DNA from 3 places in the Pseudarthrobacter sp. RHLT1-30-1 genome. Region 2 is predicted to be linked to each of the others. Evidence: predicted binding sites of a transcription regulator. Region 2 holds the regulator's gene; each other region holds the start of a gene.

Region 1 (6,125 bases), on a different contig from region 2:
AAGAACTCGGCGCCTTCCTCGATCGGCATGTTCAGCACGTCGGCGATCGTTTTGCCCTTGTAGTGGACTTCGAGGGTTTCCCGGTTGTACCGGGCCCCGTGGCACACCTCGCAGGGCACGTAGACGTCCGGCAGGAAGTTCATTTCGATTTTCAGGGTGCCGTCACCGGAGCAGGCCTCGCAGCGGCCGCCCTTGACGTTGAAGGAGAACCGGCCCGGCAGGTAGCCGCGGACCTTGGCCTCAGTGGTCTCGGCGAAGAGCTTGCGGATGTTGTCGAAGACACCGGTGTAGGTGGCGGGGTTGGACCGGGGGGTGCGGCCGATGGGGCTCTGGTCGACGTGCACCACCTTGTCGAGGTGCTCCAGACCCTGGATGGATTTGTGCCGCCCCGCCACTTGCTTGGCGCCGTTGAGTTTGTTGGCCAGCACCTTGTAGAGGATCTCATTGACCAGGGTGGACTTGCCGGAGCCGCTGACGCCGGTCACCGCGGTGAACAGGCCCAGCGGGAACGTGGCATCCACGTTCAGAAGGTTGTTCTCCCTGGCGCCGACGACCTTGAGTTCGCGCTTCTTGTCGTATTTCCGCCGCTTCTTGGGGGTCTCAATCCGCTTCCGGCCGGAGAGGTAGTCGCCAGTGAGCGACTCGGTGTTCTTGAGCAGGTCCTGGTAGGAACCGGAGTGCACCACCATGCCGCCGTGTTCGCCGGCGCCCGGTCCGATATCGACGATCCAGTCGGCTTCCTGGATGGTGTCTTCGTCGTGTTCCACGACGATCAGGGTGTTGCCGAGGTCGCGCAGCCGGGTGAGGGTTTCGATCAGGCGGCGGTTGTCGCGCTGGTGCAGCCCGATGGAGGGTTCGTCCAGCACGTAGAGCACGCCCACAAGGCCGGAGCCGATCTGGGTGGCCAGCCGGATGCGCTGGGCTTCGCCGCCGGACAGGGTGCCGGAAGGACGTTCCAGGTTCAGGTACTCCAGGCCGACGTCGAGCAGGAAGGTCAGGCGGGCCTGGATCTCGATGAGGACCTGGTGCGCGATCTGGGCTTCGCGGCCGGTGAGCACGAGGTTGTCCAGGAAGTCGGCACAATCCCGCATCGGCATGCCGGCGACCGCGGCGATCGATTTGCCGTTGATCAGGACCGAGAGCGACGCCGGGTTCAGCCGCGCGCCGTTGCAGGCCGGGCACGGGATCTGCCGCATGTACTCCTCGTAGCGGTCCCGGGCACTGTCCGAGTCCGTTTCCAGGTGTTTGCGGTGGACGTACTGGATGACACCCTCGAAGCCGGTGCTGTATTTGCGTTCCCGGCCGAAGCGGTTGCGGTACTGCACCACGACTTTGTGGTCCTTGCCGTGCAGCACGGTCTGGCGGGTGTCCTTGGACAATTTGTCCCACGGGGTCGTCATCGAGAAACCGAGTTCCTTGGCGAGCCCGTCGAGCAGGCGGTTCCAGTACTCCGTGGTCGCGGTGCCAAGGGACCAGGGCGCGATCGCGCCTTCCGATAGGGACAGCTCCCCGTTCGGAATGATGAGTTCCTCATCGACTTCCAGCTTCGTGCCGATGCCGCTGCAGGCCGAGCACGCGCCGAAGGGGTTGTTGAAGGAGAAGGAACGCGGTTCAATCTCGTCGATGGCGAGCGGGTGCTCGTTGGGGCAGGCGAGGTGTTCAGAGTACGCCCTGACCCGTTCCGGGTCGTCGGCGTCGAGGTCGACGAATTCGGCGAGAATCCGTCCTTCGGCCAGGCCCAGCGCGGTTTCCACCGAGTCGGTGAGCCGCTGGCTGATGCCTTCTTTGACCACGAGCCGGTCCACGACCACTTCGATGGTGTGCTTGAACTGCTTGCCCAGCTTGGGCGGATCGCTCAGTTGGATCAGTTTGTCATCGACCCGTGCGCGGGAGTATCCCTTGGCGGTCAGTTCCTTGAACAGCTCGACGAATTCTCCCTTGCGCCCACGGACCACGGGGGCCAGGACCTGGAAGCGTGTGCCCTCGGGCAGTTCGAGCAGCTGGTCGACGATCTGCTGCGGGGTCTGCTTCGTGACGGGTTCCCCGCAAATGGGGCAGTGCGGGCGGCCGACACGGGCCCACAGGAGACGCATGTAGTCGTAGATCTCGGTGATGGTGCCCACGGTGGAGCGCGGGTTTTTGCTGGTGGACTTCTGGTCGATGGAGACCGCGGGCGAGAGCCCCTCGATGAAGTCGACGTCGGGCTTGTCCACCTGGCCCAGGAACTGCCGGGCGTAGGCGGAGAGTGATTCGACGTAGCGGCGCTGCCCCTCGGCGAAGATCGTGTCGAATGCCAGCGAGGACTTGCCTGAGCCGGAGAGCCCGGTGAAAACGATCATGGAGTCCCGGGGCAGGTCCAGGTCCACGTTGCGCAGGTTGTGTTCGCGGGCGCCCTTGACGATGAGCCGGGACATGTCCGGACGTTTCGGCGCGGGGCGGGAGTCGATCCGGCGCCCCGGTTTTGCGGAGCCCATCGGAGTGACTTCGGACGGGGAATCGAGGGCTGGATCTTCAGCTACGGCTTTAGGCACGCTACCAATGCTAATCGAAAACTTCTTCGAATTTCTATTCCCGGCGGTGTCCCAGGCCCGGGAACACCGCCCGATGTGTTAGCTGTTCGTCACTCGCGGTCGTAGGCGGCGGCGAGCAATTGCACGGCCTCGGCGAAGCTGGCACCCCGGGCCTTCGCGGCCGCGGCAAACTCGGCCGCCGCAGCGGTCAGCGAACTCCAGGCCTCGTCCCGGGCACAGACCACGGTGCCGTTCCGGCCGCGGGTCACCACGACGCCGGCCGCCTCCAGTTCCTTGTAGGCGCGGGCCACCGTGTGGGGTGCGACGCCCAGTTCACCGGCCAGGCTGCGGACGGCAGGGAGCTTGGTCCCGGGCGCCAGGGTCCCGTCGTCAGCCCGTTCGATGATGTTGAGCCGGAGCTGGTCAAACAGCGGAACGGAGCTGGCCGGATTCGGACGCCAAAGGCCGGGGAACGGCTTGGTTGACGTTTCGGTCGGGGTCACTGTCCGGGCTCCTGCGCACGCTTGGTTTGTTCGCGGCGGGCGAACTGGGCCTCGTACAGTTTCCGGTAGAGCCCGCCCTCCGCGATCAGCTGTGGGTGTGTTCCCTGTTCAACGATTCGTCCTTGGTCCATGACCAGAATTAGATCAGCGTCCCGGACGGTGGACAAGCGGTGGGCTATGACGAAGCTTGTGCGTCCCTGCCGCAGCCGCTGCATGGCCTGCCGGATCTGCACTTCGGTGCGGCTGTCCACCGAGCTGGTGGCCTCGTCGAGGACGAGGATGTTGCGTCCGGCCAGTTGGGCCCGGGCGATCGAGATGAGCTGACGCTGGCCGCGGCTCAGCGAATCGCCGTCGTTGCCCAGCATCGTGCCGTAGCCGCCGGGCAAGGCCCGGACGAACTGGTCCACGTGGCTGGCCTGCGCAGCGGCCGCGATCTCGGCATCGCCGGCACCGGGGCGGCCGTACTCGATGTTTTCCCGGATGCTTCCGGTAAACAGCCAGGCATCCTGCAGCACCGCGGCGAAATTTGCGCGGAGCTCATCCCGTGTCAGCGCCGCGATGTCCGTGCCGTCGACCGTGATCCGGCCTGAATCCGGTTCGTAGAAGCGCATCAGGAGGTTCACCATGGTGGTCTTGCCGGCACCGGTCTGCCCCACGATCGCCACGGTCTGCCCCGGTTCCACGACAAAGGACAGTTCCTGGACCACGGGTGAGCCGGGGCGGTAACCGAAGCTGACCTGTTCAAAGCTGACCCGGCCGGCGGCTCCGGGTAAGGCAGGGCCGGTCGGGGCTGCGCCGGGTAAGGCAGGGCCGGTCGGGGCTGCGCCGGACGCTGCGCCCTGCGCCAGGGCGCCGGCGCCGGCCGCCGACTTCGGCACCGAAGCGCGGGCCATTTCCGCAGGGATCTCCGTTGCGTCCAGAAGTTCGAACACCCGCCCGGCCGACACGAGGCAGGACTGCACGAGCGTCAGCATGCCGCCGATCTGCCCCATCGGCTGGCTGAAGAGCCGGCTGAACTGGATGAAGGCCTGCAGGCCGCCGATGGTCAAGGCGCCGGCGAGAACCTGCAGCGCGCCGACGACGGCGACGGCGACGTAGTTGAGGTTGGACACAAACACCATCAGGGGCTGCACCGCGCCGGAGACGTACTGCGCACGCGCACTGGCCCGGCTCAGCTTGTCGTTGCGCTCCTTGAAGCTGGCCGCGGCAGCCTCCTGCCGGCCGAAGGCTTTCAGGACTTCGTGGCCGGTAAAGAACTCCTCCAGCTGAGCATGCAGCCCGCCGGTGTCCGCCCACTGCTCCGTGAAGTGGGCCTGGGATTTGCGGGCGACCAGGACCGTGATGAGGGTGGACAGGGGGACGGAGACCAGCGCGATCAGGGCCAGGACCGGGGAAAGCCACAGCATCATGGCCAGCGCCCCGGAGAGCATCAGCAGTGACATGATCAGCTGGTTGAGCAGTTGGTTGAGGGCCTGCGCGATGTTGTCGACGTCGTTGGTGGCGCGGCTCAGCACATCGCCGCGGTGTTGTTCGTCAAAATGGCCGGACGGCAGGACGTGGAGTTTCTCCTCCACCGCGGCGCGGAGACCATAGCTGAGCCGCTGCACGGCGACGGCTGTCAGGGCACCCTGGACCCAGCTGAAGACAGACGCCCCAACATACAGGACGGAAACGCCGGCCAACAGCGCAGCGAGTTCTTCCACACGGAAAGATCCCCCGACCACGCCCGCAACCACGACGTCGGTGGCGTCACCCAGGACTTTTGGTGCCGCCACGTTGAGCACCACGAAGGCGCAGGTGGCGGCGATGACGCCGGCCATCCGCCATCTCGATGGCCGCAACAGCCCGAGCAGCCGTCCGGCGGACCGCCACCGGAACCCGTCGGTGGCGGTCTCCAGCGGCGTTGCCGCCGGGAGCGTGTCGCTGCGGCCGCCGGCGGGTGTGTCCACCAGCGACTGGTCCCTGGCATCGCCGGTCGTGGGTGCACCGGCCGTGGAGGCACCGGTGGCGGCATCGCCGGTCGTGGGGGCGCCGGTTTCGGCTCCGAGGGACGGTTCAGGGCTCACAGGGTTTCCTCCAGCACGAGCTGGGAGGCGGCGATCTCCCGGTAGCTCGGCGACGACACCATCAGCTGGTGATGGGTGCCCTGCGCAACGAGCCGGCCGTCCTCGAGTACGAGGATCAGCCCGGCGTCGACGATGGTGGCCACTCGTTCGGCGACGATCAGGATGGTGGCCGCGGCCAGCAGCGGCCCGATCGCCTCCCGGAGCCGGTAGTCGGTGCCGTAGTCCAGCGCCGAGAAACTGTCGTCGAAGAGGTAGACGGGCGCTTCGCGGAGCAGGGCCCGCGCGATACACAGCCGCTGCCGCTGGCCGCCGGAAAAATTGGTGCCGCCCTGGCTCACCGGCGCTTCCAACCCCTGGGGGAGGTTCCGGACAAACTCGTCGGCCTGCGCGGCACCCAGTACCTGCCAGAGGTCGGCGTCCGACGCCGCCGGGGCAGCCATCCTCAGGTTCTCGGCGAGGGTTCCGGAGAACAGATAGGAGTGCTGGGGCACGACGGCGATCAGGCTCCGCAGGGTGTCCAGCGGCAGGCTGCGCACGTCGCAGCCGCCGATGCTGATGTCACCGCCGGTGGCCGCCAGGAACCGTGGCAGCAGGTTCAGCAGTGTGGACTTGCCGCTGCCGGTGGCGCCAATGACCGCCGTCACCGTCCCGGGGACGGCGGTGAAGCTGATGCCATCCAGGACGGGAGCCTCGGCGCCCGGGTAGGCGAAGGAGACGTTGCGGAACTCCACGGCGTTGCCCTCGGGTGTGGCCCCGCCCGGACCGTCCGTGATCGCGGGGGCGGTGTCGAGGACAGCCTGGACCCGCTCCGCGCAGGCGGCCGCACGCGGCGCCGTCATAAAGACGTACATCGCCATCATGATCGCGACCAGGATCTGCAGGATGTAGGCGATGAACGCCGTCAACGCCCCCAGCCGCATCTCACCGGACTGGATCCGGTGCCCGCCAAACCAGACCACGGCGACCGACGAGAGATTAACCACGAGCATGATCAGTGGCATCATGCCGGCGACCAGCAGCGCGGAACGCAGGTTGTTCTGGGTGAG
Region 2 (6,125 bases):
CAGTGCGGTCAGCATGTGGTCGTAGAAGGGCACCGAGGTGCTGATGTCCGAGACGCCGGTGCCGTCCAGGTTGATCTCAACCAGCACCGATGACTCGCTGGTGGTCCGTTCCATGCGTGCGGTCCGGCCCTCGGCAGCGGTTGATCCGGTGTTGCTCATGTGCGTGTCCTTTGGATGACGACGGTGCCCGCCGTGCAGGCAGGGTGGATGTCCTGGGGTTAAGTCTAGGCGGGCTGTACGGCGCGGCCGGCCAGGATCTGCTCGAGGGCTTCGAGGAAGGCTGTGGTTTCCGTCTCAGTCCCGGCGGTAACGCGCAAGTGCCCCGGAATGCCGACGTCCCGGATCAGCACGCCAGCGTCGAGCAGGCCCTGCCAGACCTCGTGCGGATTGTCCAGGCCGCCGAAGAAGACGTAGTTGGAGTCGGACGCCGCCGGTTTGAGGCCCATCCGCTGGAGTTCGGAGACAATCCTGTCGCGCTGGCGTTTGATGTCCTCGACGTCGGCCATCAGCGCGACCCGGTGGTGCAGGGCGGCCAGGGCGGTCGCCTGGGTGATGGCGGAGAGGTGGTACGGGAGCCGGACCAGGCGCAGGGCATCCGTCACTTCGGGCGCTGCCGCCATGTAGCCCACCCGGGCGCCGGCGAGGGCGAAGGCCTTGCTCATGGTGCGCGAGACGATCAGGCGTTCCCGGCCGGGCAGCAGGGACAGGGCGCTGGGCGTGCCGTCGTGGGCGAACTCGTGGTACGCCTCGTCGACGATCACGATGGTCCGGCTGGCTTCGCCTGCCTCGTAGACAGCCTCCACAACGTCCAGGCCAAGCCCGGTGCCGGTGGGGTTGTTCGGGGAGCAGAGGAAAACGATGTTCGGTCCGGCGTCGCGGACCTGGCGGGCGGCAGACGCCGCGCTCAGCCCGTAGTCCGCGGTGCGGGTCCCGGCGAGGTACCCGGTGTCCGTGCCGGCCGCGAGCAGCGGGTACATCGAGTAGGTGGGAGGGAAGCCCATGACGGTCCGGCCCGGTCCGCCGAACGCCTGGAGGATCTGCTGGAGAACCTCGTTGGAGCCGTTCGCGGCCCAGATATTCTCTGCGCCCAGTCCGTGCCCGAGGTATTCGGCCAGGGCTGTGCGGAGTTCCGTGAACTCGCGGTCCGGATAGCGGTTCAGGCCGACCGCGGCAATCGTGACGGCTTCGGTAATGGCGGCACGCACATCGGCCGGGACACCATGGGTGTTCTCATTCACGTTGAGCAAAATGGGGACGTCCAGCTGCGGGGCGCCATACGGCGTCAGGCCCCGCAGATTCGTCCGGAGGGGAAGTCGGTTCAGGCGCTCTAACTGGTCAGTCACTTTCCTAGTTTAAGTGAGATCGCTGCGGGCGCTGAAACTGTGACGGATTCCCGGAGCTAGCTGGACGGAATGAAAAGCGCCTGGCCCGGCACGACCCGGGCGGCGTCCAGGTTGTTCAGCTGGACGATGTCGGCGACCACATCGCGCGGATCCCGCTCCGGCGCGACGGCCTCGGCGATGGCCCACAGTGACTCGCCGGGCTGAACCGTCACGGACACGGTGGGCGTCAGTGACAGATCGGCGGCCGACTCCGCGGCCTTGGCCGGGGCGTTGAGGAAGCCACTGAGGGACAGGATGAGCGCGGCCAGTATGATCAGTGGCACTCCGATGAAGACGATGCGTCCCCGCCGGGTGAGGCGCAGCGGCGCCTGCTTGGCCCGCGCGCCGCGGCCGGCCAAGCCGGGCCGGCCGTCGGAGGCCTGACCGCCGGCGGAAGGGAGCTGGGCCAGGGAACGCCGCTGGCCCTCCGATGCACCGCCGTCGGGGCGGCCGTAGTTGCCGAACGCGTCGCGGCCGAAAGTGTCGTGAAATGCGCTTGATGCTGACATGAACTGAGCCCTCCTGGACCATACTGTGCCGCCCGGCGTACTCCACATACGCGCCGCCAACCGGCCTAACCTTCGAACAAAGAACCGAACGTTGTGCTGAGTCCGAACGGTGTCCAACTAGAACACATATTCGAATCGTGCCTGCTCTGTTTTAGCACTTATTAACGAACATTGTCGAGACTCGCTAGAACAAATGTTTGAAAAAGCTGTGTGGCTGGCCTACGTTTGAGTCAAAGAACAACCACTTCTGCAGTTGATCAGCAGGGTCTGACATTTCATCTCAGGCCGGAAGTTCCCGGCAGCCGCAGCCACGGCGGCCGGGCGGAACGGAAAGGCGTTGGCGAACATGGCAGCACAAGCCACAGGCGGCAGGGCCACCCAGCGGAGCCCGCAGGCAGCCCGGCCACCCAAGAGCCTCACCGTCCGGCAGAAGAAGATCCTGGAGACCATCCAGCGGTCCGTAACGGACAACGGATACCCGCCGTCCATGCGGGAGATCGGTGACACCGTCGGCCTCGCCAGCCTGTCCAGCGTCACCCACCAGCTCTCACAGCTGGAGAAGCTCGGTTACCTGCGCCGGGATCCCAAGCGTCCCCGGGCCATGGAAGTCCTGATGCCCCTGACGCTCGATGAGGGCACCTCCAAGGTTTCCGGGATCGAGAAGTCCAGTGGCCTGCGCACGGTCGGCGGCTTGTCGGTTTCCGAGCTGGCCAGTGCCACCGACACGGCCATGGTGCCGCTGGTCGGCCGGATCGCCGCCGGCGGTCCGATCCTGGCCGACCAGGTCGTCGAGGACATCATGCCGCTGCCGCGCCAGCTCGTGGGCCACGGCGAGCTCTTTATGCTCAAAGTCGCGGGTGACTCGATGATCGATGCGGCCATCTGCGACGGCGACTGGGTCGTTGTCCGCCGGCAGGGCGACGCCCTCAACGGTGACATTGTTGCAGCACTGCTGGACGACGAGGCAACCGTCAAGACGTTCCGCCAGCGCGACGGCCATACCTGGCTGCTGCCCCAGAACACGCAGTACGAGCCCATCCTCGGCGATCACGCCGTCATCATGGGCAAGGTCGTCTCGGTCCTGCGCTCCCTTTAGGCGGCACGGACCTGCTCGTCCGCGGCTGGAACGACTGGCGGGTCCGCGGCAGCACGGAACCGCGCGTCGGCGCCAGAAAAATGGGCCCCGCCGGCATCGGACGGGGCCCTTCGCGTTCCTTCCCGGCGGTGGCTAGGCGGCCGGCTGTCCTGCTTCCTTGGCAAGCCGCTCCAGGGCCGCGACGGCGACCGCCGGATCTGTCGTCGGCCAGAACGGCGGCAGGGCTGCGCGGAGGAATCCCCCGTAGCGCTCGGTGGAAAGCCGCGAGTCCAGCACGGCCACCACTCCCCGGTCCGTCGTCGTGCGGATCAGCCGGCCGGCGCCCTGCGCCAGGCGGATGGCTGCATGGGTCGCCGAAACGCTCATGAAGCCGTTGCCGCCGGCCTGGGCCACCGCGCGGGACCGGGCGGTCATGAGGGGATCATCTGGCCGCGGGAAGGGAATCCGGTCGATTACCACGAGGCGGCAGGAGTCCCCGGGCACGTCGACACCCTGCCACAGGGACATGGTGCCGAACAGGCAGGTGTCGGGTTCGTCGGCGAACTGCTTCACCAGCGCCGTCATGGTCGAATCGCCCTGGCAGAGGATGCTCATGTCCAGCCGGGGCCGCATGGCCTCGGCGGCCTCCTCGGCCGCGCGCCGCGAGGAGAACAGACACAGGGCTCCCCCGTCGGAGGCCCGGATCAGCTTCTCCAGCTCGTCGAGGGCTTCCGGGGACACACCGCGCCCGGGCTTGGGCAGGTGCCTGGCAACATACAGAATGCCCTGTTTCGGGTATTCGAAGGGCGAGCCGACGTCGACACCGGTCCAGCTGGGTGCACCCGGCCCGACCAGGCCAAGGCCGCCCGCGGCCGGTTCGAAAGCGGACCCGATCGCCAGGGTCGCCGAGGTCAGGATGACGGTGTGGTCCGCGAACAGTCCTTCGCGGAGCCGGCCTGCGACGCTGAGCGGGGCGATGTTGATCAGTGCCGGCGCGGACTCGTCGGGCTGGGCGTAGCCCTGCTGCGGGTCAAACGTGCTGTTGCGGGAAAACCAGACCACTTCGCGGTTCTCGCGGGCGGCGAGCAGCCGTTCGCAGAGTTCCAGGATCACCATGAGGCGGGAGCGCGCGAGCTGGCGGCCGCCGTCGGCGGTATTGGCACTGTCCCCCTTGGAATCCGAGAGCGCGGCGCGGCAGGCGTCCCGCAGCTGGTCCACACAGTCCAGTTGTTCGGTGTTGAGGCCGTTGGGCATGAGGCCGCTGGGTACCCCCTCAATGGCAAGTTCGAGGTGGGAGGCGGCGTTGTTCAGGGCGTCCACGGTGATGCCGGTGTTCTTCCGGGCCCCGGACGCGGCGGCGTGGACCATCGCGACGGAGAGCTGGCCGGACACGGCACCGGTCACCCGGTCCTGCAGTTCATGGGCTTCATCGACCACCACAACGTCGTAGTCCGGCAGCACGGCGAGGCCCTCGAAGGCGCTGACGGCCAGCATCGCGTGGTTGGTGACAACGACGTCGGCGTCCGCGGCGTTCGCCCGGGCCAGTTCGCTGAAGCATTCGGCCGCCAGCGGGCACTTCTGCGCGCCCAGGCACTCCATCGAGGTCACCGAGACCTGCCGCCAGGCACGGTCCGTGACCCCGGGAAGGAGCTCGTCCCGGTCCCCCGTCCGGGTGTCCTCGGCCCATTCACGCAACCGGACGACTTCCTTGCCGAGCTGCGACGACGGGCCGCCCATGGCCGCGGCGAAATGCGGCACGGAGGTGTCCTCGCCGAGCGAGAAGAGCTGGCCTTCGGACGGTTCTTCGGAGGGGAAACCGCCGTCGAGCTTGTGGCGGCACACGTAGTTGGAGCGGCCCTTGACGAGGGCGACCTTGACCGGCCGGTCAAGCGCCGGGGTGATGGTCTTCAGCAGCCGGGGCAGGTCACGGCCGACGATCTGGGTCTGCAGGGCCAGGGTGGCGGTGGAGACCAGGGTGGGCTTGTCACTGACGAGTGAATGGGCGATCAGCGGGATCAGGTAGGCAAGGGACTTGCCGGTTCCGGTGCCGGCCTGGACCAGCAGGTGGTCGCCGCTGTCGATCGCGTGCGCCACCTGCCGGGCCATCTCGTGCTGGCCGTCGCGGCTCTGGCCGCCCATGCCGGACACGGCGCGGTCGAGGAGTTCAATGACGAACTCCTCGCCGGCCGGGCCGCCTTTCTTTGCTGAACGCCTGACGGCGGGTTTTGTCCCCGCGTCCTTGGATCCTGCGTCATTGGATCCCGCGTTGTCGGTCCCGGCCCGACCGGTGCCGGCGGGTTCAGCGGCTGCAATGTCCACCGCTGCCGGGCCCTCCGCTGCCATGTCTACCGCTCCCGGATCCTCCCCTGCCGGGCCGCCGGTGTCCGCCCCGGTCCCCGCTGCGTCAGTCATTGCTGATGAACGAATCCAGTTCAGCGGCGAATCCTTCGCGCACCATCACGACGGCACGGGTGCCCGCTTCCTCGTGGTCGAGGCTGAGGATCTCGGCGTCGGTTTCGTGCAGCTTGCTGAGCAGGTCCCCGCGGTTGTACGGGATCATCAGTTCCAGCTTCACGCTGGGCCGCGGGATGCCCTCACTGATCGCCTTGAGCAGTTCCGGGATGCCTTCGCCGGTGCGGGCCGAGACCACCACATGGCGCGGTTCACGCTGCTTGAGCCGTTCGATCACGAAGGGGTCCGCGGCGTCGGCCTTGTTCAGGACGATGATTTCCGGCACCTTGCGTGCATCGACCTCGCTGAACACCTGGCGGACGGCGGCGATCTGGCCTTCGGGATCCGGGTGCGAGACGTCCACGACGTGCAGGATCAGGTCTGCGTCGGCAACCTCTTCCAGGGTGGAGCGGAACGCCTCCACGAGCTGGGTGGGCAGCGAACGGACAAATCCCACGGTGTCGGCGAGGGTGTAGCCCAGCCCGTCAGCGGTTTCGGCTTTCCGGACGGTCGGGTCCAGGGTGGCGAACAGGGCGTTCTCCACCAGGACACCGGCATCGGTCAGCCGGTTCAGCAGCGAGGACTTGCCGGCGTTGGTGTACCCCGCGATCGCGACGGACGGCACGGCATTACGACGGCGGTTGGCCCGTTTCGTTTCCCGGGCCGGCTTCATCGCGGCGATTTCGCGGCGCAGCTTTGCCATCCGGG
Region 3 (6,125 bases), on a different contig from region 2:
CACGTTGTGCCGTTCGGCGCTTTCGACGTCGATGTCGATGTCCGGCAGGGTGGCGCGGTCCCGGGAGAGGAAGCGCTCGAAGATGAGGTCGTGCTGCAGCGGGTTCACCTGGCTGACATCGATCAGGAAGTTGACCAGGCTGGAGGCGCCCGAACCGCGGGCCGCCGCCCGGACACCCATGTCCAGGATCATCCGGGACACCTCGGCCACGGTCAGGAAGTACGCGGCGAAGCCCAGGCTGTCGATGATCCGCAGCTCGTGTTCCAGCCGCGAGCGCAGCTCCTCGGCGGGTTTGCCGGTGATCCCCGGGAACCTCCTGCTGATGCCTGCTTCGCAGCGCTGGGTGAGCTCCACGAGGGGGTCCCCGGCGATTCCGATCACCGAGGCTTCCGGGACCACGGGCTGCTTCCAGCCCATGTCCGCCACCGGGTCCATCCGGCAACGGTCCGCGAGCGCCTCGGTCTGGGCCAGCAGGCTCTTGAGGTCTGCGGAGCCGTACCCGGCGGCGTGCATAATCTCCTTGCCCAGCTGGTGCATCTGCGCCGCAGATTTCAGCCAGGCCTGCCCGTTGGGCTGGAGCAGCGGGGCGGCGGAGAGTTCGGGCAGCGATTTGAGCGTGCGGGCGGAATCCAGCACGTCCGCGGTGGCCGCCCCGTCCTCGGCGACATACCGCACGGCATTGCTCAGCACTGCGGGGACCCCGTGCTCGGCGGCGAGCTTGAGCATCCGCACCGCGTGGGCGGTGCTGAGCGGTTCGCCGGGCGGGCTGAGCTGGCTGACCACCTCGGCGGCGAGCGTGCCGGGCGGCATGGCATCGATCCAGCGTTTGAACAGGGTGCGGGGGCGCAGGTACCGCCGGCCGCCCATGGCACGTCCGACGTCGGAGTCCGGGCCGATCAGCACGGTGAGCACCGGCTTGAGGGTTTCCGGGTGCAGGGTGCGGGAGGCCAGCTCGGCCCGGGTCACGGCGGCCGGCACCGCTCCCCCGGCCTTCCCCGTGGTGCGGGCATGCGCATCGGAGATCAGCCGGCACAGTGCCCGGTACCCGGCGCCGTTGTTGTGACCGTGGGCCAGCACGACGACGCGTCCGCCGAGCTGGGTGCGGAGGTCGCCGTCGTCGTCGAAGACCGCAAGGTCAACGCCGACGATTGGGTCCAGCCCTGCCGCCATGCAGGCCTTCAGGTGCTTGACGGTCCCGTAGAGGCCGTCGCGGTCCGTGCAGGCGAGCGCCGTCGCCCCGTCCGCCGCTGCGGCGGCGGCCAGGTCATCGGGCCAGGAGACCCCGTAGTGGGCGCTGAAGGCGGTGGAGACGTGGAGATGGGTGAAGCTCATGCAGATGCGGGCTTTTTGAATGGACGCAGGGCGTCATGGATCCGCAGCAGCCGCCAGCGTCCGCTGCCGGTATGCCGGGTGAGGTCAAGGGTGAGGGTTTCAGCGTCGGGGGCATCCGCCTGGCGCACCTGGACCCGCCAGATCTCAGAGTCCACGAGTCCCGGGCCGCTCCCCAGGGGGGTGCGCTGTTCTTCCGCCCACCATTGGCGGCGCTCGTACCAGCGGTCCGGTTCGGCGCAGACGGCGTAGTGGCGGCCCGCCCAGTCAAGGCTCAGCGGCTGGCCGGAGGGTGTGCAGACGACGTCCACTGACTCGCTGAACATGCCCATTGCGCCTCTCCGACCTCACCAGCTGTGCCAAAACAACCGACAACTGTTCGAATATATCTTCGAATAACTCCAGTCTACGACGGTGCAGGGGCAAAACCTAGATCGGGGGTGGACGGACGCAGACGCAGGTAGCAGGATTGAGCCATGAGCTCCCATAACGCACTTCTCAAGCACGTCAGCATCGCCGCCGAGGACACGTCCCTGGTGGCGAAGTTCGATATAGACGGAAATATCCCCGGCCAGGGCGCCTACGTGGTGGGGCTTCTGGCCTCAACCCCGGATCATTCCCACCAGCGACGAATGGGGATCGAGTTCATGAACGGGGAGGCCGTGTCCTTCTACTGCTTCAGCCACGACGGCACGGAGGAGAACTTTGACCTCAAGGGCATCGATCACTCCGGCAACACCATCACCGGGCATTTTCCGATCAGCACCGTCATGGGCCTGGCCAAGGGACATCTCATGACGGCGTTCAGCGACTGCGACGGACGCGACTACCAGGCGAACGTGCCGGTGGAGGAAGCACTCTAGGGCTCCGGCCCCAGAGCTGGCTTTGCCCGGGGCCTAGGAGCTGGCTTTGTAGACTTCCAGTTCGAGCGTAATGAACGCGTCGATCATCGCCCGGTAGGTCTTCTCCACGAGGTCGACGTCGATGTCCTTCTGTTCCGCAGTGGCGCGGACATGTTCAAGGACCCGCTCCACGCGGCCGGGGGCCCGGACCTCGGCGCTGTCCGCCTTCAGGGTTCCGGCGATCCTGATCAGGCGCTCGCGGCGGCCGATCAGCGACACGATCTGCTCGTCCACCTCGTCAACGGCCACCCGCACGGCGGCGAGCTGGTCCCGGTCGGCCTTGGCAGCTTTTTCGTCTTGGTGATTTGTGGACATGTCCATGACAGTATCGAAAGATGCAGCCACGAGTCGATTTAATTTCGCTGGGGGTCCGCAGCGTCGACGCCTCCCGGAGTTTCTACGTGGATGGCCTGGGCTGGCCCGTCCACCGGGAAGTCCGCGGCGAAGTCCTGTTCATCCAGGCCAATCACGGCCTCGTCCTGACACTCTGGGATGCCGGGCAGATGCAGGCCGAAGCCGCCACCAATCCGCCGACCGGCAGTCCGAGCGTCACGCTGAGCCACAACGTGGGCAGCGCGGCCGAAGTCGACCGGGTGATGGCGGAGGCCGAGTCGGCCGGAGCGGCCATCATCGCGGCACCGAAGACCCAGTCCTGGGGCGGCTACACCGGGTACTTCGCCGACCCTGACGGCTACCGGTGGGAGGTCGCCTTCAATCCCAGCTGGGGGGTCGACGGCGGCGGTACGGTGACGCTCTGAGCGCTCACCGGGATCCGGGAGCTCACCGGGATCCCGCCGCTGCGAAGGGGATCCTTGCCGATGACGGGCTGTCGACGTGGATCTCGGGGATCCGGTCACAACCGGCCGAGGCCCCACCGTTGGACGTGAAGAAGCTGCGTGCCGCACGCGTGCGGCCGATGGGCCCTGACCTGCCGCAGGTGGCGGACATTTCGGTGCCTGGCGACAACCCGGTGGGATTGCGTTTCTACCGCCCCAGCGCGCAGACGCTGCCCCTCATCATCTACGTCCATGGCGGGGCTTTCATTTTTGGGGACCTCGATTCCCATGACCGGACGTGCCGCCGCCTGGCCGTGGAAGCCAACGCCGCCGTACTGGCGGTCCACTACCGGCGAGCGCCTGAGCATCCGGCGCCGGCGGCTATCGACGATGTTGTCGCCGCGCTGAAATGGGCTCGCAGGCCAGCGGCCATCCTGGGTCCAATCACCCGTTCCCTTTCCCTTGCCGGCGACAGCGCCGGCGGCCTGATCGCCCTGCTGGCGGCCCAGCGGCTGGTCGCGGACGGCGTTGACCTCAGCGGGCTCCTGCTCGTCTGTCCCAATGCCGACCTGACACTGTCACAGCCCAGCGTTCGGCAGAAAGGGACAGGATGGGGACTGGACGCCAGGGCCTTGGCGTGGTCGCTGCAGCAGTGGGTACCGGACACGGATGCTGAACAACTCGAGGCGTGGAGCCCATTGCATGCCAGGTTCAGCGGCCTCCCAACCACTGTCATAGCCACTGCGGAACACGATCCGCTTCGTGATGAGGGTGAGGCTTTGGCCCAACGGCTGATTAGTGCCGGGACCACGGTCCACCACGTTCGGCATCCGGGCCTGGTCCACGGTTTCCTTAGCCTCGATACCGTGTCGCCGGCAGCATTGAGAGCCGGGAACAATCTGCTGCGGCAGTTTGGATCCACCATTCGCAACGGGCCCCGGTGACCCCGCCGCAGCGGACCACTACCCCGAACTGCTTTCCGAACCGTGCCCAGGGCGCCTTCGTCTCCCGCCCCTTCATCCATGCGGCTCATCCATGCGGCGGAACTTCGTCATCCTCCGGTGTGAACTCCATTGAAATGGCCCGAAATGCTGTGTGGGCCCGCTTAGGGTGAAGGCATGTTCAAGACCACCACGTATCTGCGGCTCCTCGCGGCACCGGCAACGGCCATGCTGCTCCTGGGGACACTCCTTGTCCTGGAGCAGCGCCATTTCGACCAGAACAGCGCCCTGCTGCTGGCGCTCCTCACGGGCATCGCTGTGGCCGAAAGCCTGCCGGCGGCCGCACTCGGGCTTGTATTCCTTGCCTTGGTCCTGCAGAGCGTCAAGGTTTTCCCGTTGGTCCTGCTCTCGGGCGTGCTCAGCTACGCTGCCGTTCCCGTGGTCATCTTTTTCGCCGTGGTCGGCTGGAAAACCCGGAACCGGTGGGTTCCACCCGTTGCTGCTGTCGCATTTGCCGGGATCACCGCGGTCAACTGGTTCACGGACCACACGTGGATCAACTTCCTTTTCGGCAACCAGCTGTACGGCCGGGGACTATTGCGGACCCTCACGTACGCCTTTCTGATCTTCGGGGCGTTCGCCGCCCTGAACCTCGCCGCCTGGGCCGTCGCCCTGGCAGTCAACAACGTCTCGCGGAGCCGGCGGGCGCAGCTCGCGGCGGAAGCGCGGCTCCGGGAAACGGCCACCGAACTTGCCGTGGAACAGGAACGCAACAGAATAGCCAGGGAGCTGCATGACGTCCTGGCCCATTCATTGACGGTCATCGTGGCGCAGGCCGACGGAATACGCTTCATCCACCGCGCAGAACCGGAATCTGTCGAGGAGGCGTCCAGGGTCATCGCCGACTCCGCGCGGACCGCGCTGGTCGAAACGCGCAGGCTGATCGAGGGATTCTCCACCGAGCTCACCGACCAGCCGGCCCAAAGGGTTGAGGATCTGGAAATTCTTGCCAAACGACTGGGCTCCAGCGGTATGCCCGTAGTGGTGGAAATGGCGGGACAACCGTGGGACCTGACCCCCACGCAGCACCTGACGGTCTACCGGCTGGCGCAGGAGAGCCTGACAAATGCCTTCAAGCACGGCAACCGGAGCCAGGGCGCGCACCTGCGCCTGCTGTGGACAGCAACGTCCCTGGAGCTCCGTGTCAGCTCGTCGCTCACCTGCCAGGCAGCGTCGGCGTCGCAGTCGCCGTCGGGCCGCGGGATTGCGGGAATGAATGCCCGGGCCGCCGCCGCGGGTGGCTGGGTCGAAACGATCCAGGGCGCGGGGAACTTCGAAGTGCTGGCGTTCCTCCCCTCGGCACGTCCCGACCAGCCTGCAGCTGCTGGACCGACAGGACCCGGCCTCCGCGTCCTGGAAGGAGCGAAGGCATGACCGCCGCACCCATCCGGCTTGCCCTGGCCGACGACCAGCCCCTGTTCAGTGCCGGACTCAAGATGATCCTGCGCAGCCAGCCGGATATGGATCTGGTCGGCGAGGCCGTCAACGGCGAGGATGCCGTCCGCCTTGTGCGGGAGACACGGCCCGATGTGCTGCTGATGGACATTCGGATGCCCGTCCTGGACGGAATCACAGCCACGAGGACCATCCTGGAATCGCCCGGCGGGGCCGCCACCAAGATCATTGTGCTGACCACCATCCAGCATGACGAAGCCGTCGTCCGGGCCATCCAGGCCGGCGCCGCCGGCTTCCTGACCAAGGACACCACTCCCGACTTCCTGCTGGCCGCCATCCGGACGGTCCACTCGGGCCACTCGGTCATCGCCCCTGCCATCACCAACGAACTGCTGCGCGACTACACCACTCCGTCAACCGGGAACGACGCCGTGCTGGCAGACCTGTCGGGGCGCGAACGCGATGTGTTCTTGCTGACCGCCAAAGGACTGGGCAACGCGGAAATCGCGGCCTCCCTCGTGCTGAGCGAGGCGACGGTGAAGTCCCACGTGGGCAGCATCCTGGCGAAACTCAAGCTGAAAAACCGGATCCAGCTCGTCGCTTTCGCCTACGAAAACAAGGTACTCAACTAGCCCCGGTAACGCCGTTCATCTATCGAGGCCTTCGCGCACAGGGAAGGTCGGCCACCGCAGTGCCCGAAACAACCTCAGGAGCCACTATGA

Evidence for each region. The regulator LexA, encoded in region 2, represses DNA repair genes until DNA is damaged. The targets are predictions, from matches to a motif close to TCGAACANNTGTTCGA.
Region 1: uvrA (excinuclease ABC subunit UvrA) is a predicted target of LexA. The motif match lies at 2,546-2,561, and genes of this name have one in related genera.
Region 3: AC50YM_RS10775 (DUF6504 family protein) is a predicted target of LexA. The motif match lies at 1,709-1,724, and genes of this name have one in related genera.

Annotation. Positions count from the first base shown of each region.
Region 1 is NZ_JBWZCG010000008.1:132,570-138,694, reverse strand. It holds gene uvrA (excinuclease ABC subunit UvrA) at 1-2,474, opposite strand, end outside; gene AC50YM_RS08385 (GntR family transcriptional regulator) at 2,621-3,013, opposite strand; gene AC50YM_RS08380 (ABC transporter ATP-binding protein) at 3,010-4,833, opposite strand; gene AC50YM_RS08375 (ABC transporter ATP-binding protein) at 5,076-6,125, opposite strand, start outside.
Region 2 is NZ_JBWZCG010000020.1:50,963-57,087, forward strand. It holds gene hisB (imidazoleglycerol-phosphate dehydratase HisB) at 1-159, opposite strand, end outside; gene AC50YM_RS14525 (histidinol-phosphate transaminase) at 225-1,343, opposite strand; gene AC50YM_RS14530 (LysM peptidoglycan-binding domain-containing protein) at 1,400-1,891, opposite strand; gene lexA (transcriptional repressor LexA) at 2,238-2,987, shown strand; gene AC50YM_RS14540 (ATP-dependent DNA helicase) at 3,120-5,378, opposite strand; gene hflX (GTPase HflX) at 5,371-6,125, opposite strand, start outside.
Region 3 is NZ_JBWZCG010000012.1:74,056-80,180, reverse strand. It holds gene AC50YM_RS10780 (DNA polymerase III subunit alpha) at 1-1,332, opposite strand, end outside; gene AC50YM_RS10775 (DUF6504 family protein) at 1,329-1,661, opposite strand; gene AC50YM_RS10770 (hypothetical protein) at 1,806-2,192, shown strand; gene AC50YM_RS10765 (chorismate mutase) at 2,226-2,552, opposite strand; gene AC50YM_RS10760 (VOC family protein) at 2,567-2,989, shown strand; gene AC50YM_RS10755 (alpha/beta hydrolase) at 3,115-3,951, shown strand; gene AC50YM_RS10750 (sensor histidine kinase) at 4,126-5,382, shown strand; gene AC50YM_RS10745 (response regulator) at 5,379-6,035, shown strand; gene AC50YM_RS10740 (hypothetical protein) at 6,122-6,125, shown strand, end outside.